Regions from separate parts of the Comamonas testosteroni genome, predicted to be linked through region 2. Evidence: predicted binding sites of a transcription regulator. Region 2 holds the regulator's gene; each other region holds the start of a gene.
The links. Region 2 encodes FNR, which switches genes on or off when oxygen is low (the NO sensors DNR and NnrR bind a similar motif). Its sites were predicted from a motif close to TTGATNNNNATCAA; they were not measured.
Positions count from the first base shown of each region.

Region 1: the regulator FNR is predicted to act here: its motif matches at 3,877-3,890, upstream of F0P97_RS13775 (PHA/PHB synthase family protein).
Region 3: the regulator FNR is predicted to act here: its motif matches at 4,150-4,163, upstream of F0P97_RS09945 (OmpW/AlkL family protein).
Region 4: the regulator FNR is predicted to act here: its motif matches at 4,718-4,731, upstream of F0P97_RS18745 (PHA/PHB synthase family protein).

Region 1 is NZ_CP043568.1:3,032,803-3,040,585, forward strand. Features, by position in the region: gene phbB (acetoacetyl-CoA reductase) at 1-246, opposite strand, end outside; gene F0P97_RS13770 (acetyl-CoA C-acetyltransferase) at 507-1,688, opposite strand; gene F0P97_RS13775 (PHA/PHB synthase family protein) at 1,834-3,726, opposite strand; gene F0P97_RS13780 (hypothetical protein) at 3,931-4,245, shown strand; gene F0P97_RS13785 (polyphenol oxidase family protein) at 4,162-5,079, opposite strand; gene maiA (maleylacetoacetate isomerase) at 5,090-5,755, opposite strand; gene F0P97_RS13795 (fumarylacetoacetate hydrolase family protein) at 5,918-6,613, shown strand; gene F0P97_RS13800 (NUDIX hydrolase) at 6,752-7,312, shown strand; gene F0P97_RS13805 (putative bifunctional diguanylate cyclase/phosphodiesterase) at 7,610-7,783, shown strand, end outside.
Region 2 is NZ_CP043568.1:2,293,375-2,301,157, forward strand. Features, by position in the region: gene ccoG (cytochrome c oxidase accessory protein CcoG) at 1-1,289, shown strand, start outside; gene F0P97_RS10475 (FixH family protein) at 1,416-1,721, shown strand; gene F0P97_RS10480 (hypothetical protein) at 2,098-2,361, shown strand; gene fnr (fumarate/nitrate reduction transcriptional regulator Fnr) at 2,500-3,222, opposite strand; gene hemN (oxygen-independent coproporphyrinogen III oxidase) at 3,491-4,873, shown strand; gene F0P97_RS10495 (sulfite exporter TauE/SafE family protein) at 4,877-5,590, shown strand; gene F0P97_RS10500 (HD-GYP domain-containing protein) at 5,701-6,945, shown strand; gene F0P97_RS10505 (bifunctional diguanylate cyclase/phosphodiesterase) at 6,942-7,783, shown strand, end outside.
Region 3 is NZ_CP043568.1:2,170,780-2,178,562, forward strand. Features, by position in the region: gene F0P97_RS09925 (DUF5682 family protein) at 1-1,429, shown strand, start outside; gene F0P97_RS09930 (VWA domain-containing protein) at 1,432-2,637, shown strand; gene F0P97_RS09935 (hypothetical protein) at 2,671-2,880, opposite strand; gene F0P97_RS09940 (DUF808 domain-containing protein) at 3,024-4,043, shown strand; gene F0P97_RS09945 (OmpW/AlkL family protein) at 4,247-4,861, shown strand; gene egtD (L-histidine N(alpha)-methyltransferase) at 5,342-6,274, shown strand; gene egtB (ergothioneine biosynthesis protein EgtB) at 6,261-7,571, shown strand; gene F0P97_RS09960 (O-acetylhomoserine aminocarboxypropyltransferase/cysteine synthase family protein) at 7,596-7,783, opposite strand, start outside.
Region 4 is NZ_CP043568.1:4,061,927-4,069,709, forward strand. Features, by position in the region: gene F0P97_RS18735 (DUF3141 domain-containing protein) at 1-2,187, opposite strand, end outside; gene F0P97_RS18740 (phasin family protein) at 2,370-2,843, opposite strand; gene F0P97_RS18745 (PHA/PHB synthase family protein) at 2,931-4,634, opposite strand; gene F0P97_RS18750 (type B 50S ribosomal protein L31) at 4,992-5,237, shown strand; gene F0P97_RS18755 (hypothetical protein) at 5,413-7,140, shown strand; gene F0P97_RS18760 (MATE family efflux transporter) at 7,137-7,783, shown strand, end outside.

The sequences.
Region 1 (7,783 bases), 740 kb from region 2:
ATCGATGTTGCCGTGCTCTGCCTTGGTCTGGTTGAAGGCTTCGACGGTGGATTCCCAATCCCCCACATTGCCAACCGAGGCATAAAACGTGTAACCCAATTGCGCCTGCTCGTCCAGCCACTTGCGGTAGTCGCGCGATGGTCCGCAACCCGCGATCACCTTGAAGCCATCCTTATGCAAACGCTGGCAGATTGCGGTACCAATACCGCCCATGCCCCCCGTGACGTACGCTACTTTCTGACCCATTCATCTCTCCTGTCAATCAATGGTTATTTCACGATCACACTATCAACGATAAGAATTCTTAGAAATTGCTTATCGTTTTGAACGCCACACACCTTGCACGCTGGCCATGCCAGTATGCAATCGAGTAGGTCCCAATGAACCCGCTTTCGCCGTGGTTTACCTCGTGATCTTCCCTAGGGTCGACGGGAGGCTGGCATCAGCGGGCTTCCCAGACTGCACCGATCTTCAGGAGCACCGGAGCAGTCTGCAATCCTGAAGCCTCAGCAGGCTTCCACAGCCATAGCAACACCCATGCCACCGCCGATGCACAAGCCGGCCAGGCCCTTCTTGGCACCGCTGCGCTGCATTTCATGCAGCAGCGTCACCAGAATGCGGCAGCCCGATGCACCAATGGGGTGACCGATGGCAATGGCACCGCCGTTGACGTTGACCTTGGCAGTGTCAATGCCCAGATCCTGATTCACCGCGCAGGCCTGTGCGGCAAAGGCTTCGTTGAGTTCGAACAGGTCCACATCGGCCGCCTTCCAGCCGGCGCGATCCAGCGCCTTGCGCGTGGCATAGACAGGACCCAGACCCATGACCTCGGGGGCCAGGCCGCTGGTGGCATAAGACACGATCTTGGCCAGAGGCTTGAGGCCCAGAGCCTTGGCCTTGGCCGCCGTCATCACCACCACGGCCGCTGCGCCGTCGTTCAGACCCGAGGCATTGCCAGCCGTCACCGAGCCTGCCTTGTCGAAAGCGGGCTTGAGGGTGGCCAGCACATCGGCATTGGTCTTGCGGTTGACGTATTCGTCGCTGTCGAACACGATGGGGTCACCCTTGCGCTGGGGAATGCTCACTGGAACGATTTCGTCCTTGAACTTGCCCGCATCCTGCGCGGCCGCAGCCTTTTGCTGGCTGGCCAGCGCCAGCGCATCCTGCTGCGCGCGGCTGACGTTCTTTTCCTTGGCCACGTTCTCGGCAGTGATGCCCATGTGGTACTGGTTGTAGACATCCCACAGACCGTCCACGATCATGGTGTCCACCATCTTCCAGTCACCCATGCGCTGACCGTCGCGCGAATTGGGCACGGCATGGGGCGACAGGCTCATGTTTTCCTGGCCCCCGGCGACCACGATTTCGCTGTCGCCGGTTGCCACGGCCTGAGCCGCCAGCATCACGGCCTTCAGGCCGGAGCCGCAGACGGCATTGATCGTCAGCGCAGGTGTCTCCTTGGCAATGCCGGCTGCCATCATGGCCTGACGCGCAGGATTCTGTCCGGCCGCCGCCGTCAGCACCTGACCCATGATGACTTCACCGACCTGATCCTTGCCCACCTTGGCACGGGCCAGAGCCTCGGAAATCACGGTCGCACCCAGCTGGGTTGCAGGAATCTTGGCCAGAGAGCCGCCGAACTTGCCGACCGCCGTACGTACGGCGGAAACGATAACGATGTCTTCCATTGCTGACGAACCTTTCTAGGTTTCTTACAAGTGATGCATGCGTGCGGGTCGCATCCTGTTCATCGTGCCACCCGCCGCTTCCTATCACGGTGCAAGCCTTGCTTGCTGCACCGCAATATGGAACTGATTGTGCCTCAGGCCTCGCTCAGGCTTTTGACAGAACGTAGCGACCCGGTGCATCTTCGATGGCCTCATAGGCACGTGCACGGCCATAGCTCTTGGGAGCCGCAAGCTGCTTGCCTGCATGGCTGCCCAGCCAGGCACTCCAGTCCGTCCACCAACTGCCCGGATACTCCGTGGCCTCGGCCAGCCAATCGTTGAACGCACCCGGAAATTCGCCATCCTCACGCAGCCAATGGCTACGCTTGTTCTTTGCCGGCGGGTTGATGACGCCGGCGATATGGCCGGAGGCACCCATCACGAAACGACGCTCACCGCCCAGTACCTGCGACGAGGCATAGGCCGCCGCGACAGGAACGATGTGGTCCTCACGCGAGCCGTAGATATAGACCGGCATCTTGAGCTGGCTCATGTCGATCTTCTCGCCGCACACGGTCAGCACGCCGGGCTTGATCAGATTGTTCTCGAGGTAGAGATTGCGCAGATACCAGGCGTAGAACGGGCCGGGCAGATTGGTGGAGTCGCTGTTCCAGTAAAGCAGATCGAATGGCGGCGGCGTCTCGCCCTTGAGGTAGTTGCCCACCACATAGTTCCAGACCAGATCGTTCGGGCGCAGAAAGCTGAAGGTGGATGCCATGTCCTGGCCCTTCATCAGCCCGCCTTTGCCCATTTGCATCTCGCGCAGACGCACCATGTTTTCATCGATGAAGATGTCCAGAATGCCTGTGTCGCGGAAGTCGATCAATGTGGTCAGCAGCGTCATGCTGGCGACGGGAAAAACATGGGCCTCCACCTTGGCCGCAGCAGTTTTGCTGCCTGTCTTTGCAGCCGCAGCGCGGCTGCGGGGCTTGGCAGCTTGCGCCTGTCCATGCTCGCGGGCATGGCGTGCTGCCAGCACTGCCATGGCAGTGGATAGCATGGTGCCGCCCACGCAGAAACCCAGCACATTGATCTGCGGCGCCTCGCAGATATCCTGAACCGTGCTCACTGCCTTGAGTACGCCATCTTCGATGTAGTCATCCCAGCTCTTGTGAGCCTGGCTTTCGTCGGGATTGCGCCAACTGACCACAAAGGTGCGATGCCCCTGGCTGACGGCATAGCGAATGACGGAGTTGTCCGGCTGCAAGTCCAGAATGTAGAACTTGTTGATGCACGGCGGCACCATCAGAAAAGGCTTCTCGAATACCTTGGCAGTCAGCGGCTTGTATTCGATGAGCTGGAACAGTTCGTTCTCGAAAACCACCGCGCCCTCGGTGGTCGCCACGTTCTTTCCAACGGTGAACAGGCTTTCGTCGGTCATGGAGACATGACCCTGGCGCATGTCGGCCAGCAGATTGGCAATGCCCTGAGCCAGGCTCTCGCCCTTGGTTTCAACAACCTTGCTGAGCGCATCGGCGTTCAGCGCCAGAAAATTGCTGGGCGCCATGGCTGCCACCCATTGCTCGACCGCAAAGCGCACGCGATTGCGTGTTTTCTCATCGCCCTGCACCGCTTCGGCCATGCCGGTCAGCATGCGACTGCCCAGCAGGTAGTTGGCCGCGGCCATCGATGCAACGGGATTGGCGCTCCACTCGGGCTTGGCAAAGCGCTTGTCCCTGGACAGCAGGGCCTGAATCTGCTTGCCATCTGCCAACGACTGCACTGACTGCAGGTATTCCTGCTGCAACCCCTGCAGTTTGGCAGCATCGAACTGAACCGCTTGAGCCGGACCCGTTGCCATCTGGGGCATGGCCGATTGCATGGCGTCCATGACTCCGGCCCAAGGGTTGGGTGCTGCTCCCAGACCCGGCATGGCGCTGAGCCCCATGGGTGCACCGGACTGCATCTGCTGAAGCGTCTGGAGGCTCTTGCTCCACTGCTCCTGCCAGAATTGTTGAATGGATTGGCCAGCCTGGCCCCAGCTCGGGTCAAAATTCATGCTTACATCCTAGTCAAGGCAAGCGACCGGCGATCTCAGGGTCTAGGGACGCTTGCGGAATCTGCAATACGGCTCACACGGCGGCATTGTCACCTATGCGCCAGGCAGTTCCGACAAGAAGCAGCTTCATTTCGCCGTTATGAAGCTGTTTTGACACAAAACAACCCGGAGCCAGCATGCTTTCTGGCCCATTACAGAAACACCATGTACCTTATCGCCATCGCCTGGATGTACGTTGTCGTGATGATGACGATCGCCGAGGCTGCCAGCCCCGGCGGCACCCTGCTGGGTGCATTTTTCACCTTTGTGCTCTACGGTCTGCTGCCGCTTTCCATCGTGCTCTACATACTGGGCACGCCGGCCAGAAAGCGCCGCCTCAAAGCCCGACAGGAACAGGAAGCACTAGCTGCAGGACACGCGCCCCCCAGCCCCGGCTCAGGCGTCGCGCCAGATGCTGGCAGCCAGCCGCCCGCTGCCACCCAGACGGACGGCGTCACGCCGGTGCGAGAAGAAACGTGACGCATTGCTGACTGTGCACCAGGGGAGGCTGCCATCGTTACCGAAGACTGCAGCAATGCCCAATGCAGCAAGCCGCTGGCGTGCCAGTTGCGCCAGATCGGCCAGATATTTGGTGCTGCTGCCCGGTACAGGCACAAAGTGCCGTGCCGCATCTGCGTCATGCGCCATGAAGATATCGCGCACCTCGGCCCCCACTTCGAAGGACTCTGAGCCTATGCACGGGCCCAGCCAGGCCTGGGTGCGAGCGGCAATGCGGGATGGCTCCGTGTCGGTCGCTGAAAGCGATTGCTGCGCCTGAACTTTCCGGGAAAAGGACTCGAAGAGCATCTCCAGCACACCGCCGGGCAACGGCCCCTCGGACTGCTGCCTGCCGGGCGGCATGCCGGCCAGACCGCGCCAGCCAGCATGGGCCGCCCCCACGACCAGCCCCGAATCATGGGCCAGCAACACGGGCAGACAGTCCGCCACCATGATGGTGCAGACCACGCCTGCATCGCCGGTCACGCAGGCGTCGAAGGCTGCACCATTGGACTCCATCACATTGCCTGCATCCAGCGTCAGCACGTCCACGCCATGCACCTGCTGCAGGAACGCCGTGCAGGCACCGGGGGTGCGGGCCTGCAGCAACGCGTTGAACAGCTCGCGGTTGCGGCGCACGTGAGCGGGGTTGTCGCTCACGTGGTCGCCCAGGTTCATGCTGCCCCAGGGTGCCTGACTGACGCCGCCCTCGCGCGAGGTGCAGATGGCATGCACGCCGGGCAGAGCCGGCCAGTCGGGGACCAGCCAGGAGTCGGGCCACAGCTCCGGTGGACCCGGCCGATAGGTCTCGCTCATGGCGCCCTCTTCACTCTGCATCCGGACAGGCCGAGGGATGGGCCTGCTGGAAAGCCGGCAAGGCGTTGCAGCGCTCGACCACGCCCATCAGGCGCGGCAGCGCATCGAGATTCACATTGAAGCGCTGGGCGTTGTAGATCTGCGGCACGAGGCAGCATTCGGCCAGCGTGGGGGTGTCGCCCCAGCAAAACGTCGAAGGCGACAGACCTGAGGCCTTGCGTTCGGCATCCAGCAGCGCCAGCTGACGCTCGAAGGCTTCGAGGCCCGAACGCACCCAGTGCGCGTACCAGCCATTCTTGGCTTCGTCGCTGACCCCCATTTGGTGCACCAGGTACTTGAGCACGCGCAGATTGTTGAGCGGATGGATCTCGCAAGCCACCATCTGTGCCAACGCACGCACATGGGCACGGCCCAGAGCATCTCTGGGCAGCAATGGTGTTTGAGCATGGGTCTCATCGAGATATTCGATGATGGCCATGGACTGTGTGAGCCAGTGCCCCTCATCCGTCACCACTGCGGGCACCAGAGCGTCGCCCACATGGGAGGCATAGGCCGCAGCCTTTTGCTCGCCGCGCACCAGATGCACAGGCACGGAGTCATAGGAAAGCCCCTTTAGTTGCAGCGCAATGCGCACACGGTAAGAGGCGGAAGAACGGAAATAGGTATGCAGCTTCATGATGCGAGCAGCATAGCGCGAGCCGCGCGTGCTGGCATTTTCCCTAGGTCCGGAATACGTAAAAGCCGTCGTGCGGCGTGCCGTCGGCGCTGCCGCATCGTGGCACACTGCTTGCCACATCAACCATTGCTGATTTCAGCGCCTGTTCCTGCCGAGGACCTCATGAGTTACGTGTTCAATCCCCCTGCCGTTGCCAGCCTGCCTGTTGTGGGCCGCGGCGAGCGCTTTCCCATTCACCGCATCTACTGCGTGGGCCGCAACTATGAGGATCACGCCAAGGAAATGGGCTTTACCGGCCGCGAACCGCCGTTCTTCTTCATGAAGCCTGCGGACGCGACCGTGGCAGTGGAAGCCGGCAGCACCACCACTGTGGCCTATCCCACGCTGACCCAGAATCTGCATCATGAGATCGAGCTGGTCGTTGCCATCGGCAAGGCCGGCAAGAACATCAAGGCAGCCGATGCACAGCAGTACATCTACGGCTATGCCGTGGGTCTGGACATGACACGTCGCGACCTGCAAAACGACATGAAGAAGCAAGGCCGCCCCTGGTGTATCGGCAAGGCTTTCGAGCAATCTGCCCCCATAGGTCCCATCACCCCGGCCGATCAGGCGGCAGACATCGTCAACGCCGAGATTTCACTGCAGGTCAATGGCGACTATCGCCAGCGCAGCCACATCCACAAGCTGATCTGGAATATCGCCGAAACCATTGAGCATCTCTCCAGCGCCTGGGAGCTTCAGCCCGGCGATCTGATCATGACCGGCACCCCCGAGGGAGTGGCCGCCGTGGTCAAGGGAGATGTGCTGGAGGGCGCAGTCAGCGGACTTGAATCCATCAAGATCCAGCTCGCCTGAAAATCCTTGGCGTACAGGCAGTTAGCGCCGGCCAGGTACTCGGGGAGTCATGCCGCAATCAAGGTGTGACTCCCTTTTTCATAGCTGTTTGCACATGTTGTACCTGCGCTAGCGGCCTGATTTGCTTATAGTTGCGGAATGATTTTTCGCAGCCCCATCAAGTTCTGCCGCAATTGCGGCACCGCAGTCACCTACCGCGTTCCTGACGATGGGGATACTCGCGAACGTGCCGTTTGCCCAGCCTGCCACACCATCCACTATGAAAACCCGCTCAATGTGGTCGGCACCCTGCCCGTAACGGACGACGGCCGCGTGCTGCTGTGCAAGCGCAATATCGAGCCGCGCCGCGGCAAATGGACGCTGCCTGCAGGCTTTATGGAACTGGCCGAAACCACCAGCCGCGGGGCCCAGCGCGAAACCGACGAGGAAGCCGGAGCCGACATCGAGCTGGGCAGGCTGTTCAGTCTCATCAACGTGCCCCAGGTTGGGCAGGTCCATCTCTTCTATCTGGCCCGCCTCAGAAGCACGCAGTTCTACCCCGGCCCCGAGACCATGGAGGCCCAGTTGTTTGCCGAGGCAGACATTCCCTGGGAAGAAATCGCGTTTCGCACCGTCAAGGTCACCCTGGAGCGCTTCTTTGCCGACCGCAGGGCCGGCTTGCTGGAGCAGCCGCAGGTGCACTGCGTAGACCTGCACTGAATCTGCCAGACTGGTTACCCACTTTCTCACAGAAAACACCGCTCTGTCTTGGGAGGACAGAGGAAGTTGTCCGACGCCAGACTCACTTCTACAGGCCAAAAATTACCAATAAATACAAATTGCGTGTGATCTGACATACCTCCTACGCAATGCCGTGAAAGGTCAGGCCATGAGAGCGGGCATCGCGACGGTGTTCTGATTGTCAGCAGGCACATTGCCTCCTGGCTGTTTCATACCAGTCTGCCTTGTCGATGCCCGGAATCATGCATTTACAGTCAATTTACTGGATGAGGCGTCATGAAGGCATCTTTGAGCCCCGCACTGAAGTCTCAACAATTGCTGCAACGCGTCTGGGCTTTTGCGCTCCTGGCACTGGTCCTGATGCTCAGCGCCAGTTGCAGCCTCTATCTGCTCTCCGCCGTGCGAGCTTTTGTCAACGGAGAAAGTCTGTGGTCCAAGGCCCAGAAAGAT
Region 2 (7,783 bases):
TGTTCCTGACCCAGATCGTCTTCTACGGTCTGCCCTGGCTGCAGTGGGGTGAGCGCCAGATGGTGCTGTTCGACCTCGGGGCGCGGCGCTTCTATCTGTTCGGACTGGTGCTGTATCCGCAGGACTTCATCTATCTGACGGGGCTGCTGATCATCAGCGCGCTGGGGCTGTTCCTGTTTACCGCCGTGGCCGGGCGTCTGTGGTGTGGCTTCTCCTGTCCGCAGACGGTCTACACCGAGATCTTCATGTGGATCGAGAGCAAGGTCGAAGGCGATCGCAGTGCCCGCATGCGTATCGACAAGCATGGTTGGACCTTCGAGAAAATCTGGAAGAAGTCGCTCAAGCAGTTTCTCTGGATCGTTCTGTCTCTTTGGACAGGCTTCACCTTTGTCGGCTACTTCGTGCCCATCCGTGAACTGGGTGTGGAGCTGATGGCCTTCCAGGGCGGCTGGCAGATTTTCTGGGTGGCGTTCTACGGGTTCGCAACCTACGGCAATGCCGGCTATATGCGCGAGCAGGTCTGCAAGTACATGTGCCCCTATGCACGCTTCCAGAGCGCCATGTTCGACAAGGACACCATGATCGTCAGCTACGACGCCCAGCGTGGTGAAGCGCGCGGCCCGCGCAAGAAAGACGTTGACTACAAGGCACAAGGCCTGGGGGACTGCATAGATTGCAAGCTTTGCGTTCAGGTCTGCCCTGTGGGCATCGACATCCGCAAGGGGCTGCAGTATGAGTGCATCGGCTGCGGTCTGTGCATCGATGCCTGCAACTCCGTGATGGACAAGATGGAGTATCCGCGTGGCCTGATCCGGTTGACCACTCAGAATGCCGTGGCCAAGGCCTGGAAGCAGGTGCAGGTGATTCGCCGCATTTTCCGTCCGCGCGTGCTGATCTACTCGGCCGTGCTGGTAGCCCTCAGCGCCGCCATGATCGCCAGTCTGGTGCTGCGCGAGCCGCTCAAGGTCGACGTGATTCGCGACCGTGCCGCGCTTTCGCGCATCGTGGCGGGCGGCAAGCTGGAGAACGTCTACCGTCTGCAGATCATGAACGCCACCGAGTCCGAGCAGCGCTACCGTATCAGCGCCGAGGGCCTGGAGAATCTGGAGGTCGCATCCGATCAGGAAGTGAGCGTTGGCCCTGCAGAGACACGTGGCATTGCGGTGCGGCTGCAGATTCCGTATGGCTCAGCCACTCCCGGCTCGCACCCCGTACACTTCAATGTGGATGCAGTGACTGCCGGAGCAGGGCGTATTTCCGAAAAGACGGTGTTCCTGGTGCCGCGTTAATGCCAAGTCTTGCCGGTCTTCATGAGCCATCACGGAGGCCGGACAAGGGCACCGCCAATCGGCAACAATTGATGCCACCCTGCCATGCGTGCCTGGGTGGTCAGAATTTTGGAAAGAGGTTTCATCATGTTGGCAGCACAAGCCAAGGTCTCGCAAACGGCCAAGATCATCCACCCTGAGGACGGCAAGCCCTGGTGGAAGTTTGCCCATGTCTGGCTCATCATCGCCGGCCCGGTGATCGTGGTGATTGCCGGCTTTGTCACCGCATACATCGCAATGAGCAGGCCCGATCCCGTGATTGACCCTGACTACTACCGCCATGGCATGGAAATCAACCAGCGCCTGAGCGAAAGTGAAAAAAGCCTGGCGCCGGCAGTGACGGGGCGCAACCATGCCGCGACGCCAGCCAAGGATCATCCGCTGGATCGCTGACTGCGATTTCAACGCATCATCCTCAAGGCCGCTTCCGCGGCCTTTTTTTACGCCTATGGTTGCAGACTTTTCTGGAGCACGGCCGGTCGTGGCGGAGCTCTATGTCTTGGTCGACCGCAGAGTCGGACGGTTGTCTGCAGTGCTCAAAAACCGGCAAAGGATGGCCGGGCGGGTTCAATATCAGGAGCGCATAGCGCTTTATCAAAGCTTATTTCAGATAGATATTGACCTTAAGTCAATACAAAGAATGCACTGGAAGCTCTTTAAATAATAGCGGTTCAGGGTTTCCTATCTGAGTGCATGCCCTTGGTATGGCAGGGAAGGTCATGGCAATTGTGCAAAATGGGTTCAAAACCACAGGCCAAGGAGAATCGCGATGGATGCTCGACGCTGGATGTGGATTGTCTGGCCGGCTTTTCTGGCCGCGGCAATCATGGAAATGGTGGTATTTGCCTTTGTGGACCCGCTGGACATGCACTGGCTGGGCTCGCCTCTGGAATGGTCGCGCAATGCCATTTACACCCTGGCCTTTTTTGCCTTCTGGGCGGTCGCCGTGGCCAGCGGACTGATGACTGTCATGTTGGGGCGTTCGGCCAGCGATCTGAACCAGGGCATAGTCTCGGAGCCCCTGGTCGAGTGAAGCGCTGCGCACAGGGCCGCAGTTTCGGGGCCGGTGGCGGCCCCGGATGGTGCTTGGTCGCTCTCTGTGCCGGCGGCCTCGGCGGCGGGAAGCTTCTGGCAGGCATTCGCTGCCATCAAAAAAGCCCGCTGTCTGAACTTAGCCCTGGCATTGCTGGCTGTTGACGATGCGCTTGAGCGCATCGGTATCCAGAATGCGCAGATGGCGCTGTCTGACTTCGATGATGCCTTCCTCGGCGAACTTGGAGAAGGTGCGGCTCACGGTCTCCAGCTTGAGGCCCAGATAGCTGCCGATTTCTTCACGCGTCATGCGCAGCACCAACTCCGACTTCGAAAAGCCGCGTGCCGACAGACGCTGCACCAGGTTCAGCACAAAGGCTGCCAGACGCTCTTCGGCGCGCATGCTGCCCAGCAGCAGCATTACGCCATGCTCGCGCACGATTTCGCGGCTCATGACCTTGTGCACATGATTTTGCAGCGCCGTGACTTCGCGCGAGAGCTGCTCGAGCTTGTCGAAAGGCATGATGCAGACTTCGGCATCTTCCAGGGCCACGGCATCGCAGGTGTGGTGGTCGTTGACGATGCCGTCCAGGCCAATGATCTCGCCGGCCATCTGAAAGCCTGTGACCTGGTCGCGTCCGTCTTCAGTGGCCACGCTGGTCTTGAAGAAGCCGGTGCGAATGGCGTACAGCGAGGTGAACTCTTCTCCATTGCGAAATAGCAGCCCGCCGCGCTTGACCTTGCGGCGCGTGGCCACAATCTCGTCAATACGCTCCATTTGTTCATCGTCCAGGCCCATGGGCATGCACAGTTCACGCAGATTGCAGTTGGAGCAGGATGCTTTGATGGTCTGAAGATTCATGGGCTTTTAGCAACGGCGCAGACAGACACAGAGTGGAGAGTCGCGCCGGTCGTTGACCTCGTGGTTGAAGATGAGATGGATCAAATTGTCGCAGCACTCGCCTTGATGTCTCTTGATTTTCATCAAGGACAGGGTGATTGCCTTGGGGCACATTGCCCGTATTCGTTCAAAAACATGCGCTTTTGCCTATTTCGGGCATGATTTTCAGGATCTGATTTCCATTGAAATCTGCTCTATACAGAGTGTGGGCGCACCCTAACTCCCAGTTATGACCGCAGTCACGCCTGAGTTGCTGAGCCGCTTTGATATCCCCGGCCCACGCTACACATCATTCCCAACAGCCGACCGTTTTGTTGAGGCTTTTGGTGCAGATGACTATATCCTGGCATTGAAACAGCGCAAGACGCATTCGGGCTCACGTGCCTTGCCCCTGTCCGTTTATGTGCATGTGCCGTTTTGCGAGTCGCTTTGCTATTACTGCGCCTGCAACAAGATCGTGACCAAGCATCATGAGAAGGCTGCCGAGTATCTGGATTATCTGAGCCGTGAACTGGCCATGCATACCGAGCATTGCGGTAAAGGCCAGTTGGTAAGCCAGCTGCATCTGGGAGGCGGCACGCCGACCTTCTTCAGCGATGCCGAGCTGCGGCAGCTGATGCTTCTGATGCGTGAGCATTTCAAGCTCGATCCAGCCGGCGAGTATTCCATCGAGGTCGATCCGCGCACGGTCAGCAACGAGAGGTTGAAGGCACTCAAGGACATGGGCTTCAATCGCCTGAGCTTTGGCGTGCAGGATTTTGATCCCGCAGTGCAGAAAGCGGTGCACCGGGAGCAGCCCGCCGAGCAAGTCTTTGAGTTGGTGGCCGAGGCCCGCCGTCTGGGCTTTGTCTCCATCAATGTGGACCTGATCTACGGTCTGCCCAAGCAGACAACCGAGTCTTTTGCGCGAACGCTGGCCCAGGTCAATGAGCTGCGTCCCGACCGCATTGCGTTGTATGCCTATGCGCATCTGCCTGAGCGCTTCAAGCCGCAAAGGCGTATTGCATCCGCTGACTTGCCCATGGGACAGGACAAGCTGAACATGCTCTCCGGCGCAATTGATGCCTTCATGAATGGCGGCTATGTCTATGTGGGCATGGATCACTTTGCGCTGCCCGACGACTCTCTGGCCGTCGCCAAGCGCCAGGGGCGCCTGCATCGCAATTTCCAGGGCTACAGCACCCAGCCCGATTGCGACCTGATTGCGTTGGGCGTATCGGCCATCGGCAAGGTGGGCGCCACCTACAGCCAGAACGTCAAGACCCTGGAAGAGTATTACGACGCCATTGATGGCGGCATGCTGCCCGTGCAGCGCGGATTGGCGCTCTCGCGTGACGATCTGGTGCGCAGAGCCATCATCATGGCCATCATGTGTCAGGGCTCCGTCCTGTATGAGCCGATGGAGCAGGCCTGGCTGATCAATTTCCGCGAGTACTTTGCTCGGGAGCTGGCAGCACTGGCGGAAATGCAGCGCAATGGCCTGGTTCAGCTATCCGACGAGGGCTTCAAGGTCACGGGCCTGGGCTGGTTTTTTGTGCGCGGAGTAGCCATGCTGTTTGATCGATATTTGCAGGCCGACCGAAACCGCGCGCGCTTTTCGCGCATCATCTAGCGCATGTTGTTTTCGCTGGTCTGGACTGCTTTGATCATGGGGCTCGTGGGTGGGCCCCATTGTCTTGTGATGTGCGCTGCACCCTGCAGCGTTGTGACGGGTGCAAGGCCTACCAGCGACGGCCAGGTCATCGCCTTGCACGGCCTGCAAAAACGCCAATGGCTGCGTACCAGTCTGTTTCATCTGGGACGCATTGCTGGTTATGCCCTGCTGGGCGGAGTGGCTGCCGTGGCCATGGAGAGTCTGGCCTGGCTGACCAGCCAGACAACGGCCTTGCAGAAGCTGTGGACGCTGATGCATGTCGCGGTCATGGCCTGGGGTCTGGCCATGGTGGTGCAGGCGCGACAACCGGTGTGGCTGGAGCAGGCGGGGCGTTCTGTCTGGACCAGGGTCCAGCCCTGGGTCGTCGCCCCAGGAGGGAGTCTGGCCGCGGGCTTTGCCTGGGCCCTGATGCCTTGCGGCTTGCTGTATTCGGCAGTGCTGGTGGCCGCGCTGAGTGGCGGAGTCTGGCAAGGTGCTCTGTCCATGACAGCCTTTGCCGTTGGCGGCGCAGTGTGGCTGCTGGCGGGTCCCTGGTTGTGGCAACTGGGGCAGTCGCATCTCAATACATTGCGGGCGCGCTGGGGCACCAGAATTGCGGGTCTGATGCTGATTGGTGTTGCGAGTTGGGCTTTGTGGATGGATCTGGTCTACAAACCCAGCCTTTGGTGCCGATAAGTCACACAGGAAGGGAATGTTGGTGCAGTTTGCATCCCAACAGACCCTAGTCATGCTTGAGCAGTCATGGAACTGCGGAATAATGTCTTATCTTGTGTGTAGCGCTCAAAGTGAATCGTTTCGTTGCTATTGATATCGGACAACTGCGAATTGGCATGTATGTCCATCTGGAGACTGGCTGGTTGCGCCACCCGTTTCCCGTCAGCAGCTTCAAGATTGTCAATGAAGAGCAGTTGCAGACACTCAGGACCTTGAAGCTCAAGGCAGTTCAGGTTGATCTATCCAGAAGCGATCTGGAAGCAGAGGCTGCGCCTCCGGCCGCAGACCCTCAACTCGCTCCTGTCCCCCCTGAGAATGATGCGCATGCATGGCGCAACAGTATCTTGGGCGTGCAATCCAGGTTTCTGGGCGCGGTTTCCGTATTTGATGACGTGCAGGCCTTGTTGCCAGCCAACCCCGAGAAGGCGCGGACAACGACGGATATGCTGGTTGCGCAGCAAGTCGTCAAACTGGCGCAGGCTCGTGATCTGAGTTTGCATCTGCTCGCGGATACGGGTGGCGCCACCTTTGGCGTTCATGGTGTCAACGTCTCTGTACTGAGCCTGCTGCTGGGTAAGACGCTGGGCCTGTGCGATGACATATTGAAGGATCTGGGCACGGCAGCCCTGTTGCATGACATCGGCAAGCCAGGGCTTGAGATTTCCGCGTCGGCCAATGCACTGAATCAGGGCACGGGCCGCACGCCTCTGCGAGAGACCGTGTATGCGCGCCATGTCGGAGAGTCGGTGGCACTGGCGCTATCCATGGGCTATCCCCCTTCCGTCACGACGGCCATCGCCCAGCATCATGAATGGGCCGATGGGTCAGGCTTTCCACTTGGCTTGCTGGCCGAAGACATGGACATTGCCGGACAGATCCTGGCGCTGGTCAATAATTTTGAGCGCTTGTGCAATCTGCCACTGCAAGGCAACGAAATGACGCCCCATGAAGCCATGGCTGCACTGTACGGACAGTATCGCCAGCGATATGCGCCCGATGTGCTCAAGGCATTCGTGCAGACCTTGGGGGTCTATCCGCCGGGCTCTTTGGTGGAACTAAGCGATGGGCGGATGGGCGTAGTGGTGTCTGTCAACACCAGCCAGTCGCTCAAGCCGCAGGTGCTGACCTATGACATGCAGGCGCCGCAGAAGCTGCGGTTCGTAGATTTGCTTGAATATGTGGGTTTGGGTATTCGCCGAGGCTTGACGCGAAATCAGCTTTCTCGAAATGCGTTAGAAGCTTTACAGCCGCAAAGGCGTCTTTGCTACTTTTTTGACAGTTCTGCAGCACCTGCTGCCGAGAAAGACCTCGCGTGACTTTGCAGCAGAGTTTTCTGATTGACCCTCTGCTTGCCTCCATGCTCGATGGTTTGCAGGAGGCGGTCTGGCTGCTGGATGCGCAGACATTGCGTGTCGTGCATGCCAATGCAGCCAGTATGCAGCTCACGGGCTACACGCCCGAGCAGGCGCAGGAGCAGTATGTCGATGTGCTGTGCGCCTCCCTGGTGCAAAAGGCGTTCTGGCAGGATGCCTCAAACTGGGTGGGTGGGGCGAAATTTCTCACAGAAATTTGTACCGCCAATGGTTCATTGACAGCTGTGGAGATGGGGGTGGGCTCCATCGCCTTGAATCCACGCTGGTTGATGCTCACCATGCTTGACCGCAGCGAGCAGTTGCGGCACGAGAGCGAACTGGACATGCTGCTTGCAGAGTTGCGGGCGACGCTTGAGTCCGCTGCAGATGGCATGCTGGTCTGTGATCTGCGCGGCGGAATTCGTGCATTCAACCACCGTTTCGCGGAGCTGTGGCAACTACCCGAGCCACTGCTCGTGCAGCGAGATGATGCGGCCGTCTTTGCCCATCTGGAAGCGCAGACCATCAGCAGCGATAGTCAGTTCACTCTTTTGCAGGATGCGCAGGACCTGTCGGCTCCTGAAACCTCGGAGGTACTGCAACTGCTCAGTGGCAGGGTTCTGGAGCGCCGCTCCGTGCCTCAGCTCAGTCGCGGTGTGGCGATAGGGCGTATCTACTCCTATCGAGACATCACGGTGGAGTCCAGCTCGGCGACAGAGCTGCGTCTGGCTGCAAGAGTGTTCGAGTCCAGCCTGGACGGTATCTTCATTGCCGATGCCAATGGTGTCATCGTTCAGGTCAA
Region 3 (7,783 bases), 120 kb from region 2:
CGCTCACATCATCGAGGCCACGCGGCTGTCCGAGAGTCTGGCGGCGCTGCGCGGCCAGCCCATGCCCGGCCTGGAGGAAATCAACGAGGCCATAGTCACCGTGATCTGCATGGGCGAGGACGCTTCGCTCAGATTGATCGACGAGGAACTGACCGTCGGTCATGTGCTGGGCCAGGTGCCTGCCGATGTTCCCCAGGTGCCGCTGCAGCGCGATATCGAGCAGCAGCAGAAGTCGCTGCGCCTCAAGCCCGAAGCGGCAAGCAAGTTGCTGGCGCTGGATTTGCGCAAGGACACCGATCTGGCACGCAGCCATTTTCTGCACCGTCTGCGTCTGCTCGGCATCGACTGGGGCGTGCGCGCCACCGATGCCCAGCGCAACCGGGGCACTTTCCGCGAAAGCTGGCAACTGCAGTGGGAGCCCGAGCTGGCGGTGCGCATCATCGAGGCCAGCGTGCACGGCGCGACCGTGGCCCAGGCGGCCACGGCAAAGCTGCGCTCCAGCCTGACGCCCGAGACCTCGCTGCCCGAAATCGCGCAGGCCATCGACGATGCGTTGCTGGCCGATTTGCCGCAACTGGTCGAGGCCCTGATCGCCACGCTGGCACAGCGTGCCGCCACCACGGGCGATGTGGCCCAGCTTCTGCAGGCCTTGCCTCCGCTGGCCAATGTCTATCGCTATGGCAGTGTGCGCCAGACGGATACGGCCCTGCTGGCCGGCGTGATCGATTCGCTGGTGCTGCGCGCCGCCATCGGCCTGCCTGTCGCCTGCATGGCCATGGATGAGGATGCTGCGGCCGCCATGAAGACCAAGGTGCTGGCGGCGCACGAGGCACTGCGGTTGCGCACCAGCGACGGCGAGGCGCAGCAGGCGGTGGATGCCTGGCGCCTGGCACTGCGCAGCCTGGCCATGGGGGATGCTGCAGCGGCGCTGCTGCGCGGCATGGCCTGCCGTCTGCTGCTGGACGAGCAGTTGCTGGAAAGCGCTGAAATCGTGCGCCAGTTCAACCGCAATCTTTCGCTGGGTGCGGCACCTATGGATGTGGCGGCCTGGCTGGACGGTTTTCTGAACCGGCAGGCGCTGGTGCTGCTGCATGACGAGTCCATCTGGGGGGCCGTCGATGCCTGGCTCAGCGGTCTGGGCGAGGTGCAGTTTGCACAGATTCTGCCGCTGGTGCGACGCAGTTTCTCGAGCTTCAGCAATCACGAGCGGCAAAGTCTGGGCGACAAGGTCAAGCGAACGCCTGTGGGGGGCGCTGCGGCACCCGGTCCTGCGGTGGGCGCTGCGGACGATGCCGCGCCCTGGGATGAGTCGCGTGCCTTGCTGGCCTTGCCCGTGCTCAATGAGTTGCTGGGCTTGAATCTGTCTCAGGCGCTGATGGGCCAATCCCAAACAGCTACCGATTTTGATGCGGCTGCGGCCAAGGTGTGACGATGAAGCAGACAGCAAATTTGGCAACCGAGCCGCAACAGGAATCCGAAGAGCTGCAGCCCACCACGCGGCTGCAGCGCTGGCGCATGGTGCTGGGCAGCCCCGCTGACGCGAGTTGCGGCGGTGTTACAGGCCGCTTGCAGGAGATGGATCAGGCGCTGGCGGCCTTGTATGAGGAAGACAGCAAGCTGGCATCGCGCAGGGGCGGACGCGGCAACTCCTCACCTTCGGTGTCGCGCTGGCTGGGCGATATCCGCAAATACTTTCCGAGCCAGGTTGTGCAGGTCATGCAGCGCGATGCCATGGAGCGCCTGAATCTGCGCGAGCTGCTGCTGCAGCCCGAGATGCTGGAGAACGTGCAGCCCGATGTGCATCTGGTGGCGGACCTGATTTCGCTGGGCTCGGTGATTCCGCAGAACACCAAGGCCACTGCGCGGCTGGTGGTACGCAAGGTGGTGGACGAGCTGATGAAAAAGCTCGAGGAACCCATGCGCAGTGCCGTGGCCGGGGCATTGGACCGCAGCCAGCGCAACCGCCGCCCGCGTCATGCCGAAATCGACTGGAATCGCACCATACGCGCCAACCTGCGCCATTGGCAGCCTGAGTACAAGACCATTGTTCCAGAGACGCTGATCGGCTATGGGCGCAAGGCGCGCCGCCCGCAGCGCGAGGTGATTCTGTGCATTGACCAGAGCGGCTCCATGGCCAATTCGGTGGTCTATTCCAGCATCTTCGGTGCGGTGATGGCCAGCCTGCCGGCCGTGGCCACCAAGCTGGTGGTGTTCGATACGGCCGTGGTCGATCTGACGGAAAAGCTCGACGACCCCGTGGATGTGCTGTTTGGCGTGCAACTGGGCGGCGGCACCGATATCAATGGTGCGGTTGGCTATTGCCAGGGGCTGATCAGCGAGCCGCGCAACAGCATTCTGGTGCTGATCTCCGACCTTTACGAGGGCGGTGTGGAGTCGGGCCTGTTGCGCCGCGCCAACGAGCTGGTGGAAGCAGGCGTGCAGTTCATCACGCTGCTGGCGCTCAGCGACGAGGGCGCACCGGCCTATGACGCGGAACTGGCGGCCAAGCTGGCAGCACTGGGCGTGCCCTCGTTTGCTTGCACTCCCGATGCGTTTCCGCAGCTCATGGCCGCGGCCATCCGCCGCGACGATGTGGCCGCCTGGGCGGCGACGCAGGGCTTCAAGACCAGCAAATAGGAAGACCGCCCGAAGAAGGCTGCTTGTTGGGGCTCAGTCCCGCAGATCGATACCAAGCCTGGCCAGCCTGGCAGCCATCACATCGCGGCGGCGCGCGGCCTTGGCAGCGGTTTCGCTGACCGTCGCAATGGTCTTGGGGCCTTTGCCCGCTGCGGCCTTGACCAGTTCCGCCTTCTTGGCGGCCTCTGCGGCAAGTTTGCGGTAGCTGGCAATCAGTTCGGCATGAGCGATGGCTTGAGTCACAGGGTTTCCGTTCGATGAGGGCGCTCATTGTCGCTGCAAAGCCTTTGCCGTGCTGATTGCCTAGGCGATTGGCAACTTCCTGCCGCAGTCGCTGCACGGTTTGCAGGCATGATGATGGACATTGAAACCAACTGGGGAGTGCGATGGCAGGTGCCGGCCTTTTGATGCTGCTAGACGATATTGCAAGCATGCTCGACGACGTGTCTTTGATGACCAAGACCGCTGCGGGCAAGAGCACGGCGATTCTCGATGACGTGGCCACACAGACCAAGGTGGCGGTGCAGAAGACGGCCGGCGTGCTGGGCGATGATCTGGCTCTCAATGCCGAGCAGGTCACGGGAGTGAAGGCCAACCGGGAGCTGCCAGTGGTCTGGGCGGTGGCCAAGGGTTCGTTGATGAACAAGGCCATCCTGGTGCCGGCGGCACTGTTGATCAGCGCCTTTGTGCCCTGGTTGATCACGCCTTTGCTGATGGTGGGAGGCGCTTTTCTGTGCTTTGAAGGCGTGGAAAAGATCCTTGAGCTGTTTCACAAGCACCCAGAGCATGACGCGCATGACGCCGTGGTGGATGCTGAGGAGGCGGCCCATAAAGGTGTTGCGCCTTCATCGGTGCGAGCCGCACGTGAAAAGCAGATGGACCCGATGGAGTATGAAAAGCAGAAGGTCAAGGGGGCCGTGCGCACGGACTTTATTTTGTCGGCCGAAATCATGGCGATTGCGCTGGGTACGGTGTCTGCCAAGCCCATCTGGGAGCAGGCCTCGGTGCTGATCGCCGTGGCTCTTGCCATCACCGTGTTCGTCTACGGACTGGTGGCCGGGATCGTGCGCATGGATGACGTGGGCGGCTGGCTGATGGCCAAGGGCAGCAGCGCTGCCAAGGCCATGGGCCGTGGTCTGATTGCTTTTACCCCGTGGCTGATGCGAGGGCTGTCCATTGTGGGCACGGCTGCCATGTTCATGGTGGGCGGTAGCTTGCTGGTGCACGGCATAGAGCCGGTCGAACATTGGATAGAGCAGGTGATCGTGCCCACGGGCGGTATTGTGGCAGCGCTGGGACCGGTGTTGGTGCATGTGGCTGTTGGGGCCGTCATTGGCGGTGCGGTAGTGGTGTGCGTGGAGTTGTGGCACAAGCTGCGGCCAGCCAGGGTGGCTCATCCGAATTGACGACTACCATCACTGTTGACGCAAATTTTTGCGCTTCATCAGTATCTTGGGCGGACGTGGCCGATGGGCAACGTCCGCTTTTTTCTTTGCGGTGTTGGTGCGCGGGTTGACCTGGGACAAACCCGTGTGGCAGTGGCTTTGTTTCAATGGATGCCAAGGGATGCAAAGCATTGCACTCACCCAATTCTTCAAGGAAAGAACCCATGAAAAAGACTCTGATCGCGATTGCTGCTGTTGCCAGCGCCCTGACCGCAGGTACCGCTTTTGCCCAATCTTCGTTTGACGGCTCCAGCCCCTGGCAGGTTCGTGTGCGCGCTCTGCATCTGGACAGCGACAACGGTGGTGCTGCCGGAGACGCAGGCGTGAGCATCAACAACAAGTGGATGCCTGAGCTGGACGTGTCCTACTTCTTCACGCCCAACATCGCGGCAGAACTGGTGCTGACCTATCCTCAAAAGCATGATGTGCGCCTGAATGGCGGCAAGATCGGTTCGCTCAAGCATCTGCCCCCCACCTTGCTGGCGCAGTACCACTTCACCAACTTTGGGGCCTTCAAGCCTTATGTGGGGGCGGGCGTGAACTACACACGCTTCTCGAACGTGGACATCCTGGATGGTGCCGTGACCGTGAAGAAGAACAGCTTTGGCGGCGCGCTGCAGGTTGGCTTCGACTATGCGCTGGACAAGAACTGGTCACTGAACTTCGACATCAAGAAGGTGTATCTGGGTACCAAGGTCACAGGTGCAGGCGTGTTTGAAAACACCAAGTTCAAGGTTGACCCATGGCTGGTGGGTGTGGGCGTGGGCTATCGCTTCTGATAGCTTCACGGCAAAGAGTGTTCTCGTCTGCGGCCTTCTTCCCGCAGGCGAGGCACGCACCGCAGGCTCTGCGGTGCATCGGAGTCAGCAGGTCGGCATGGCCTGATGATTTCGGAGGCTAGGGTGTATGTTTAGATCGGTATTCCGCCAGCGCGGGATACCGATTTTTTTGCTGAATTCTTTGGCCAGTATTGACTTTGTCAGCATTGCTGCATGCGCATGCAGTAAAAGGATCGCTGGCTTCAGTCCTACTTCTGCCGATTGTCGGCTGCGCTAGGCTGAGGGTCTAGAGCAGGCTTGGCAGTGATGGCGCGGGCAATGGCTGCATCGCGCGATCAGCTCTTCAGGAGGATCAGCATGCGCGCGACACCCGACAGGCAGGCAGCATCGATAGAGTTTGCATCACGCGCAGGGCGCATTCCATTGCCCCTGGCGTCCTCGTTGAGACCTCCACCGCTTCAGGGCGAGGGTTGCACCTTCATGGAGGCATATGCCCCCCCGACGCATCTGCGCTATGAACTGGCGCAGGGGCTGATGCAGCGGCAGGCGCAGATTTCTCCCAAGTTCCTATATGACGCGCATGGCTGCGCCCTGTTTGAGCAGATAACCGAGCTGCCCGAGTACTACCCCACAAGAACCGAGGCTGCCATCATGGCCCGCTACGACCTGGAGATCGCCCAGGCCATGGCGGGTTGCCAGGTGTTGATAGAGCTGGGAGCAGGCAATTGCGAAAAAGTGCGACGCCTGTGCCGCAGTGTGGGGCCGCAGCAGTTTCTGGGAGTGGATATTGCGGTCGAGTTTCTGCAGGCCGCCGTGGCCAGGCTGGAGCATGACTTTCCGCGACTTGCGGCTCGTGCGGTTGCAGCGGATTTCACGGGGGACTGGCATTTGCCGTCAGGTGTGCCACAGACGCGGCGTGAACTGTTCTATCCTGGCTCCTCGATCGGCAACTTTGATACGCAGCAGGCTTTGCATATGCTCGGACATATGCATTCACTTCTGGGGGGCGACGGCGGGCTGCTGATTGGCATTGATCTGCCCAAGCCGGTACCGGTTCTGATAGCCGCTTACGACGATGGGCAGGGCGTCACAGCCGAATTCAATCTCAATGTGCTCAATCATGTGAACCGTCTGCTTGGCAGCGATTTCAATCTTCAGGACTGGGCGCATGAGGCGCGCTTCGACAGCCAGACATCGCGGATAGAGATGCATTTGCGCGCCCGTCGCCCCGTCATGGTGTGCTGGCCTCAGGGCCTGCGCTATTTTGCTCAGGGCGAGACCATCCATACGGAGAACAGCTACAAATACCCGCTGTCCGATTTCCTCTCCATGCTGGCTTGCGCGGGATTTGCCGAACCCAGGGTCTGGACCGATGAGCAGCAATGGTTTGCCGTCATTCATGCCCATGCCTGAAACCATGGCGCCTGCTGCCAGGGACTGGATAGTGCTGGCGCAGCAGTACGAGCGGGTGAGGGCCTGCACGCAAAAGCTGGCTGCGCCCTTGTCTGCAGAAGACGCCTGCGTGCAATCCATGCCGGACGCCAGTCCTGCCAAATGGCATCTGGCCCATACCAGCTGGTTCTTCGAAACCTTTGTACTGGCCGTGCACCAGCCAGGGCATCAGGCTTTTGACGGCAGTTTTCGCATGCTGTTCAACTCCTATTACCAGCAGGTGGGTGCACGCCATCCCAGAGCCCAGCGGGGCTTGCTGACCAGACCTGCTCTGGCGCAGGTCATGGCCTATCGCGCTGTGGTGGATGAGCAGATGCTGGCGCTGATGGCCGTCATGAAAGAGAAAAGCCCGACGACGCAGCAGGCTGTTGCTCAGCTCGTCGCATTGGGCTTGCAGCACGAGCAGCAGCATCAGGAGTTGATGCTCACCGATATCAAGCATTTGCTTTCTTGTCACCCGCTCTGGCCTGCTTATGCGTCAGATGGGATGGCAGAGGAGAATTTCATGCAGGCCTATGCTGATCTCACATGGCTGCCAGTTGAGGCGGGCATCTACAGCATAGGTCATGGTGGCGGTAGCTTTGCGTTTGACAATGAAATGCCCAGGCACAGTGTCTATGTGCAAGCTGCGCAGATTGCATCGAGGCCCGTGAACAATGGCGAGTTTCTGCGCTTTGTGCTGGATGGCGGCTACAGTCAGCCTCAATGGTGGTTGGCCGAAGGCTGGGACTGGTGCCAGGTCCAGCAACTGAGCCACCCCTGGTACTGGAGGCAAGCTGAAGATGGTGCGCGTGATGCGGGCTGGCAGGAGTTCAGCTTGTATGGCGTGACGGCTCTGCATGCGCTGAGGCCTGCCTGCCATATCTCCTACTTCGAGGCTGATGCCTATGCGCGCTGGGCCGGTGCGCGCCTGCCGACGGAGATGGAGTGGGAGGTGGCAATGGGGGCGCATGACTGGCCTGTGTCCTCGTCTGTGGGTCATGCCAGCCTGCATCCTGAAGTCTCAGGCGATCATCATGGGGTGGCAACCGGCCAGGTCTGGGAGTGGACGCATTCGTCCTATGCCGCCTACCCGGGCTTTCGCGTGGCCGAGGGTGCCGTGGGGGAGTACAACGGGAAATTCATGGTCAACCAGTATGTGCTGCGCGGCGGCTCCTGCCTCACGCCTGCCGGTCATGCGCGGCTGACCTATCGCAACTTCTTTCCCGCAACGGCTCGCTGGCAGATGACGGGGCTGCGTCTGGCGCGCGATGCCTGAAGTCGCGCGCCAGACGCAGCCGCTTCAGACCTGTTCCAACGCCTGGTTCAGGTCGGCCAGCAGATCGTCAATATGCTCGATGCCCACTGACAGGCGCACCATGCCTTCGGTCACGCCGGCCTTGGCCAGTTCGTCCGCATCCAGCTGACGGTGCGTGGTTGAAGCGGGGTGGGTGGCCAGCGACTTGGCATCGCCTATATTGACCAGGCGCG
Region 4 (7,783 bases), 1.8 Mb from region 2:
CGCCAGCGCGGCCTGCTCGAACAAGGCCTGTACCTGCTGCAAGGCCTGTCTCACGGCATCATCCTCCGCGCCTGGCTCCTTATCGATGGCTGCCATCTGGGTGATGGCTTCAGCGGCCTTGCGGATGGTGTCGGCAGGCGTGTTCTTCAGCAGGCCGGGAATGGCTTCGATGGCGGCGCTGCCGCATTGCCTCATCACCAGGGTCTGCTCGCGGATGGCGGCTCGCAGCTCGGCCAGAGTCCAGCGCCCAGGCGCTTGCTGCTCCAGCAATTGCGCAGCCAGGTGGTAGTAGCGCTCGTCCACAGCGCGACGCTGGGACAGCACGCTCAGCAAACCGCGCAGCGTGGCTTCGAGCACGCCCCCCTGATCCACACTGCTCTCGATCTGTCGCTGCCTGTCCGCCATCAGAGCCAGATGCTCGGGGGTGGAGCCAGGATGCTGGCGCACCGCTGCGCTCTCGCCATGAGCATGCCCCGCCAGCGCCTGCATGAGCGGCGAGCCATAGAGCATGTCGAACCACAAGGCGTAGATATGATCTCGCCGGTCGCGGAAATCATCGAGAGCGCGATCCAGTGCGGCCGAGCACCGCTGCTGCATCTGCAACCAGGGATTGGCCTCATCCACGGGCTGGCGATGTTCGCGTATGTATTCGGCGCTGCTGCGTATCAGGCAAGCCAGCGGATGCTGGCTGCTCCAGGCCTCGAATTGCAGGCGCATGGGATGCAAGGTCTGCAGCCAGTGTGCCGATTGGGAAGTACTCAGCGCACGCACCCAGGGTTGCCATATGCTGCGATACAGAGCCAGGTTGATGTCGGATACCCGGGCCGCCGCGTCGAAACGGCGATCGGACTCGGGATCGGGCTTGACGATATCGCGCACTTCATCGATGCCGCTGGCACGGATGCTCAACAGATAAGGATCATGGAGCAGCTTTTGCTCCTGCTTCGTGGCATCGTCCACGCTGGCGCGATAGATGCCTGCCGGCAGCAGATTGATCTGCTCGATGGCACTGGCGAACTTGCGGTGCTGCTTGCTGCCGACGGCGCCCGAAACAAAGATGCCCAGATGACCGATGCTGTCGTGCGTGCTGAAGATGATGGTCTGGTCATGAGCGCGCACATCGTCGTCACTGGCGTACAGATCGGTGATCCAGCCCAGAGCCTGGGCCGGCGGCGTGATGTTGTCGCCATAGGAGCAGAACACCAGGATGGGCGAACGGATATTGCGCAGATCGATGCGCACCCCGTCCGATGTCAGCAACTGGGCCGTCGACAGCTTGTTGCCGATGAACAGCTTGTCGACGATGTACTGCATCTCCACATCGTTGAGGAAGACATAGCCGCCCCAGTATTTCTCGAAGTCTATATAGCGCTCGGCTTCGGTGTCGGCATTCGCATAGACCTTGTACTGCTTGCTCCAGAGCGTGTTGGCCGGATCGAGCTGCTCGAAGTTCTGCACCAGATGGGCGCCGTCGAAGCGGCCGTTACCCAGATCGCTGGCCAGTGCCGTCATCCAGCTGCCCCCGAGAAGCCCGCCCGAGTAGCGCATGGGATTGTCGCCGGCCCAGTACGACAGGGGCGCTCCGGCAACAATGATGGGCCCGAACAGCTCGGGCCAGACAGCGGCCGTCATCAGGATCTGCCAGCCCGCCTGGCAGTTGCCGATGACCGCCGGCTTGCCCTCGCTCTCGGGGTGAAGCTCGGCCACGCGACGCATGAACGCGGCCTCGGCACGCATCACGTCCTCCACCGTCTGACCAGGTACGGGATCGGGCAGAAAACCGACGAAGTAGCAAGGGTGACCGGCATCCAGCGCCGCACCGATCTCGCTATGGGGCTTGAAGCCACCTATGCCCGGGCCATGCCCGGCGCGTGGATCTATCACGACGAATGGACGCTTGGCGGGGTCGGCAGGTCGATCTTCGGACGCCTGGATACGCACCAGGCCATAGTTGACAGGTCTTGGGAGGTCCAGCCCCGACATCACGAGTTCCGCGGGAAAATGCAGCACGTTCGGCATCCTGGCCTCACGCTGAGTCCGGTACTGGTCGCCCACCTGCCGCTCGATGTCGGCATACAGCACGGCACGTTGAGCGGCATCCACCGCATAGGCCCCGGCGGCCCGCCACCATGCAAAAGGATCAACAGACCCGTTGGTCGACGGACCGATCCCGCTGGGTTTGTTCATGTCGTGCTCCCAAGGTCACAGTCTTCTCTCTCAAGAAGATTCAAAAACAATAGCTTCCAGCGCTTTATGGATCACCACAAAACGCCGAAAACATCGGATTTTTACAATGGAGAGCCAGCTGACCAGCCGGCCCGCAGGCGGCAGCGCCGCCATCTTTGGCTGAAGCTGCGCCAGCCTGTTGCCTACTTCTGCGCCGCTTTGCCGCTCTTGCCCTGGGCAGGGTCCTGAGTTGCCGGCGCCCAGGCAGACAGCCATTGCTTGAAGATGTCCTGCAGTGGCAAAGCGGGCAGATTGCGCGCGCCGTCTGCACGCAGGGCCTCGGCCACGGATTTTTGCCAGGCCTCCAGGGCCTGCTGCAGACCGCTGGCAAAAGCCTGCTGGTTCTTGATCGCGATATCACTGGCGCTCTTGGCATCACTCATGCGGTCTTCGAGCCTGCGCATGAAAGCCTCGGCGGGCAGGCTGGCCAGTGATTGCCAGTCTTCGGCACGCAGCAGGCTTTGCAGCTCCGCCGTGGTTTCACTGATGCCTGCAGCACTGGTCTGCTGCGCGGCTGCCAGCCAGCGATGGCCACTTTCACGCATAAGCTGAGCGATGCGCAGTTGCAGCTCGGCATTGGCCTTGAACAGATTCAGAGGGGTCGCTTGAATGCTCATATCGTTCTCCCTATGGTGATGGTAGAGCCTATCGAGAGGCTGGCGGGCCGTCCGGCATATCACCGTGACCAAACGGCTTTTGAAAACTCAATGCCCGAGCACGTACTGGCCCGGAGCGTCATACAAGGGCCCGCCGCTCGTGCCGCCCATGCGCGGCGGAGCTATCGGTGTGCCGGATCTGTTCTTGAGCCACTCGTCCCATGCCGGCCACCAGGAGCCCTGGCGCTGCTCGGCCTCCTGCAGCCACTGCTGGGCGACAATGTCCCGAGCGCCGACAGGCCGAGTGAGCAGCTGATAGCGGCGTCGCGGATGACCGGGCTCACTGACAATGCCGGCGTTGTGGCCGCCACTCGTCAGCACAAAGGTGATTTCAGCCGCAGTGTGATGGTGGAGCTTGAATACCGATTGCCAAGGCGCTACATGATCGGTAAGCGTTCCCACACAGAAGATGGGCACTTGCAGATTGAGAAGCGAGACCGGCTTGCCATCGACCGGATAGCGGCTTTCACTGAGATCGTTATTCAGAAACAGACGGCGCAGGTATTGCGAGTGCATCCTGGCAGGCATGCGCGTGGCGTCGGCATTCCAGGCCATGAGATCGCTCATCGGTGCCCGCTCGCCCAGCAGGTATTGATTGACCATGCGCGACCACAGCAGATCATGGGAGCGCAGCATCAGGAACGCGCCCGCCATCTGATCGGCGCGCAGATAGCCTTGCTGGGCCATCTGAGCCTCAAGCAGGCTGACCTGCGCTTCGTCGATGAACAGCGCCAGCTCGCCAGGTTCGGTGAAATCGGTCTGCGCGGCCAGCAAGGTCATCGATGCCAGACGCTCGTCTCCATCGCGCGCCATCGCGGCCGCCACAATGGCCAGCAAGGTCCCACCCAGACAATAGCCCGCTGCATGCACCTTCTGCCCCGGGACGATGGCCGTGACGGCATCCAGCGCAGCACGCCAGCCCAGCTCGACATAGTCGTCCATGCCCAGATCTCGATCGCCGGCATCGGGGTTCTTCCAGGAGACGCAGAACACCGTATGTCCCTGATCGACCAGATACCTGATCAGCGAATTGTGCGGCGACAGATCCAGGATGTAGTACTTCATGATCCAGGCCGGCATGATCAATACCGGCTCGGGATGGACCTTGTCGGTTGTCGGCGCGTACTGGATCAGCTCCATCAGCGAGTTGCGCAGCACCACCTTGCCAGCGGTGACGGCCACATCGCGCCCCACCTGAAACCCCTCGCAGCCCGCAGGCGGCATGTTTGCGAGCTGCGCGTGCACATCTTCCATCAGGTACTGGAAGCCACGCACCAGATTCGCCCCGCCCTCTTTGACGGTGCGCTCCAGAACTATCGGGTTGGTGGCCAAAAAGTTCGCAGGCGAAAGCATATCCAGCCACTGCCTGCCCCAGAATCCGACCAGACGCTCGTGGTGTCTTTCAACACCCGGAACGCCTTGGGCGGCAGCCTGCCACCAGCGTTGCTGAGCGGCAAGGCCCGCACTCATGACCGTGAACGGCCATTGCTTCCATTCAGGATCCTGAAAGAGACGCTCCGCCTCCTGTGTCTGTGGCCCGCCATAGCAAAGCCTGACCCATTCCTCCAGCGCCAGCCTTGCCAGATCCAGACGCTTTCCCGGACTGATGGCAAGGTTGCCCGCCCAATCCATCCAGGCCTGCCATTGGGACTCGGGGGAAACCGACAGCCATTGCTGCGCCCACATCGCACGCACAGCTTGATCAAGTTGCTGGCTGGAACTGAACTGAGCTTCGGCCTTGCGGTCAACCATAGCGGCCCCTTTTTTGCTGCATGGCAATAACGCAACATCTTATGCGCTGCAGAAGTTGTTGCATAGTCACGACCTACCGGGGGTTGAGCCACATCAAGCTCCCGCAGCCGGAAGCGCTCCGGCATGCGGCGGCCGGCCCCAAACACCGGGCTGCTGCAGCTAAAAGAACTCTGCAGCCTTGTCTGGATCAGGCCTGCCACCGAAGCTATTGGTCATGGTTTGCAAGCTGAACGCACACCACCGCCTGCTGACGCAAGCAGCGCTGTTTTCTCATTGTGTGCAATAATGGAGAGCTTTTATGCGGAAAGTACACCGGACAGGCTGGTGCGGCTCCCGCACTTGACCAAAGGAAAGATCATGAAAGAAGGCATTCACCCCAATTACCGCGAAGTTCTGTTCGTTGACATGTCCAACGGCTTCAAGTTCGTGACACGTTCTTGCGTTTCCACCAAGGAAACCGAAAACTTCGAAGGTAAAGAGTACCCTCTGTTCAAGCTGGATACCACTTCTGAATCGCACCCCTTCTACACTGGCACACAAAAGTCGGTGGACAACATGGGTGGCCGCGTGGAGAAGTTCCGCAACCGCTTCGGCAAGAAGTAATTCTTACTTTTTTGCTGAAAAGGCAGCCCGGGCAACCGTGCTGCCTTTTTCTTTTTTGGGTGCCGCTCGACGGAATCCCAATGCTCCTATCATCGGAGCACCAAGCGCTTTGACCTCAAGCGCTTTCGCCTGATCTGGCCGTGCAAATTCGCACAGCCGCTACTGGATTGATTGCGTGAACCAGCCCACACCCGCCATCGTTGCCCAAAGCGCTGTACGCCGCCTGCCGCGCTGGGCCCTGCTTTTGCTGTGCCTGGCCTATGTGATTCCCGGCTTTGTCATGCGCGGCCCCTGGCGCTCCAACGATATGGAGGCCTTTGGCTACATGCGCGAGCTGGCGCTGGGCAAGACCGACTGGCTGGCCCCCAAGCTCTCGGGCCTGGCTCCCAGCATGGACGGTCTGCTGCCCTACTGGCTGGGTGCCTTGTCCTTGCAGGGTTTCGAGTGGCTGCTCGGCGCCGAAATGGCGGCGCGCCTGCCCTTCATCGCCTTGCTGGTCGTGACCCTGGGCGCCACCTGGTGGGGAGCCTACTACCTTGCACGCACGCCTGGTGCGCAGCCCGTGGCCTTTGCCTTTGGCGGGGAAGCCCAGTTGATCGACTATGCCCGCGCCATGGCCGATGCAGCTTTGCTGGCCCTGGTTGCCTGCCTGGGCCTGGCCCAGCTCTCGCATGAAACCACCAGCTATGTCACGCAGCTGGGCTGCACGGCGCTGCTGTTTTTTGCAGCTGCGGCCATGGCCTATCACCCCAGGAAGTCAGCCGCGGCACTGCTATTCGGCCTGCTGGGATTGGCCCTGAGCGGCGCCCCCACTCTTTCCGTGCTGTTCGGACTTGGCTGCGGCGTGATCGCCTTCACTCAGCGCAGCTGGGGCGACAATCCCGGCCGCGCCCACCGTCAGGCCCGCACCTGGGCCGCAGCCTGGCTGGCCGCCACGGTGCTCGCAGCCAGCCTGACCACGGCCCTGGATCAATGGGTCTGGCATCTGGTGGACTCGTTCAAGGACTGGGAAGCCCTGCTGCAACTGCTGCTGTGGTTCTGCTGGCCTGCCTGGCCCCTGGCTTTGTGGACGTTGTGGGTCTGGCGCCGCCAGATTGCCTTCCCCGGCCACAACCCGCATCTGTCCATCGCCCTGCTGTTTGCCACAGTCCCGGTGGCTGCCTGCCTGAGCAGTACCCCGGCCGATCGGGCACTGCTGCTGGGGCTTCCCGCCATCGCCACCCTGGCCGCCTTCGCCCTGCCCACTTTCCGCCGCAGCATCAGCGCGCTGATCGACTGGTTCACGCTGCTGTTCTTTACGGCATCCGCAATTGCCATCTGGGTGGTCTGGCTGGCGTTTCAGACCGGATTCCCGCCCAAGATCGCAGCCAATATTGCGCGTCTGGCTCCGCAATTCGAGGCCAGTATCTCCTGGCCCACGGTCATCGTGGCACTGTTCGCCACGGCCGGCTGGTTTGTGTTGGTGATCTGGCGCACCTCGCGCAATCGCGCAGCCATCTGGAAGAGCCTGGTGCTCCCGGCCGGAGGCGCCACACTGAGCTGGGTGCTGCTGTCCACACTCTGGATGGAGCCGCTGGATCATGCTCGCAGCTATGAATTCCAGATGACACAGCTGGGCAGCGAACTCAGGCAGAACGGCGCCACAAGCTGCGTGCTGACCTACGGCCTGGGCCGTTCGCAGATTGCGGCCGTGCGCTACTACACTCATGTGGACACCGCGCTGCTGCGCCGCAGCGCCCCTGGCGACTGCGGCTGGGCGCTGGTCGATGCAGACCGCTGGGCGGGCGATCACAATCGCAAGCTGCGCCAAGGCTGGAATGAAGTCAGCCGCATCACCCGTCTGGCCGGTCAAAAAGAAGTTCTGGTACTGCTCAAGTACACCGGCCCCAAAGCCGCACCATGAAAGGCGAGCTGCAATACATAGGCCGGCATGCAGGTACCGTGCTGGCCGGGCAGCTGGCCGTCATGGCCTTTGGCACCACCGATACCATCGTGGCCAGCCGCTATTCCAACGATGCCGTGGCCGCCCTCTCCGTAGGGTCGGCCATTTTCATCAGCGTCTATGCCTCACTGATGGGCATTTTTCAGGCTCTTCTGCCCTTGTGGTCCGAACAGCGGGGTGCCGGTCTGCCGCAGGCCATCGGCCATTCGCTGCGCCAGTCCATGTATCTGTGTGCACTGGCCTGCGTGCTTGGCATGGCGGTGCTGCTCATGCCCGGCGCACTGCTGCGCTGGACCGATGTGCCCGATGCGCTGCAACTGGAGGTCAAGCGCTATCTCGCCGTACTGGCCTGGGGCTTGCCACCGGCGCTGCTGTTTCGCATCTACAGCGCGCTCAACCAGGCGCTAGGCCAGCCCAAGCTGGTCACCTGGCTGCAACTCATCTCGCTGCTGATCAAGATTCCCTTGTCCATCTGGTTCACCTTTGGCGGCTTGGGCCTTGCCCCCCTGGGAGCAGTGGGCTGCGCACTGGCCACGCTGCTGGTCAACTACACCATGTTTGCCGTGGCCCTGTGGCTGATGCGCACTCAGGATTTCTATGCTCC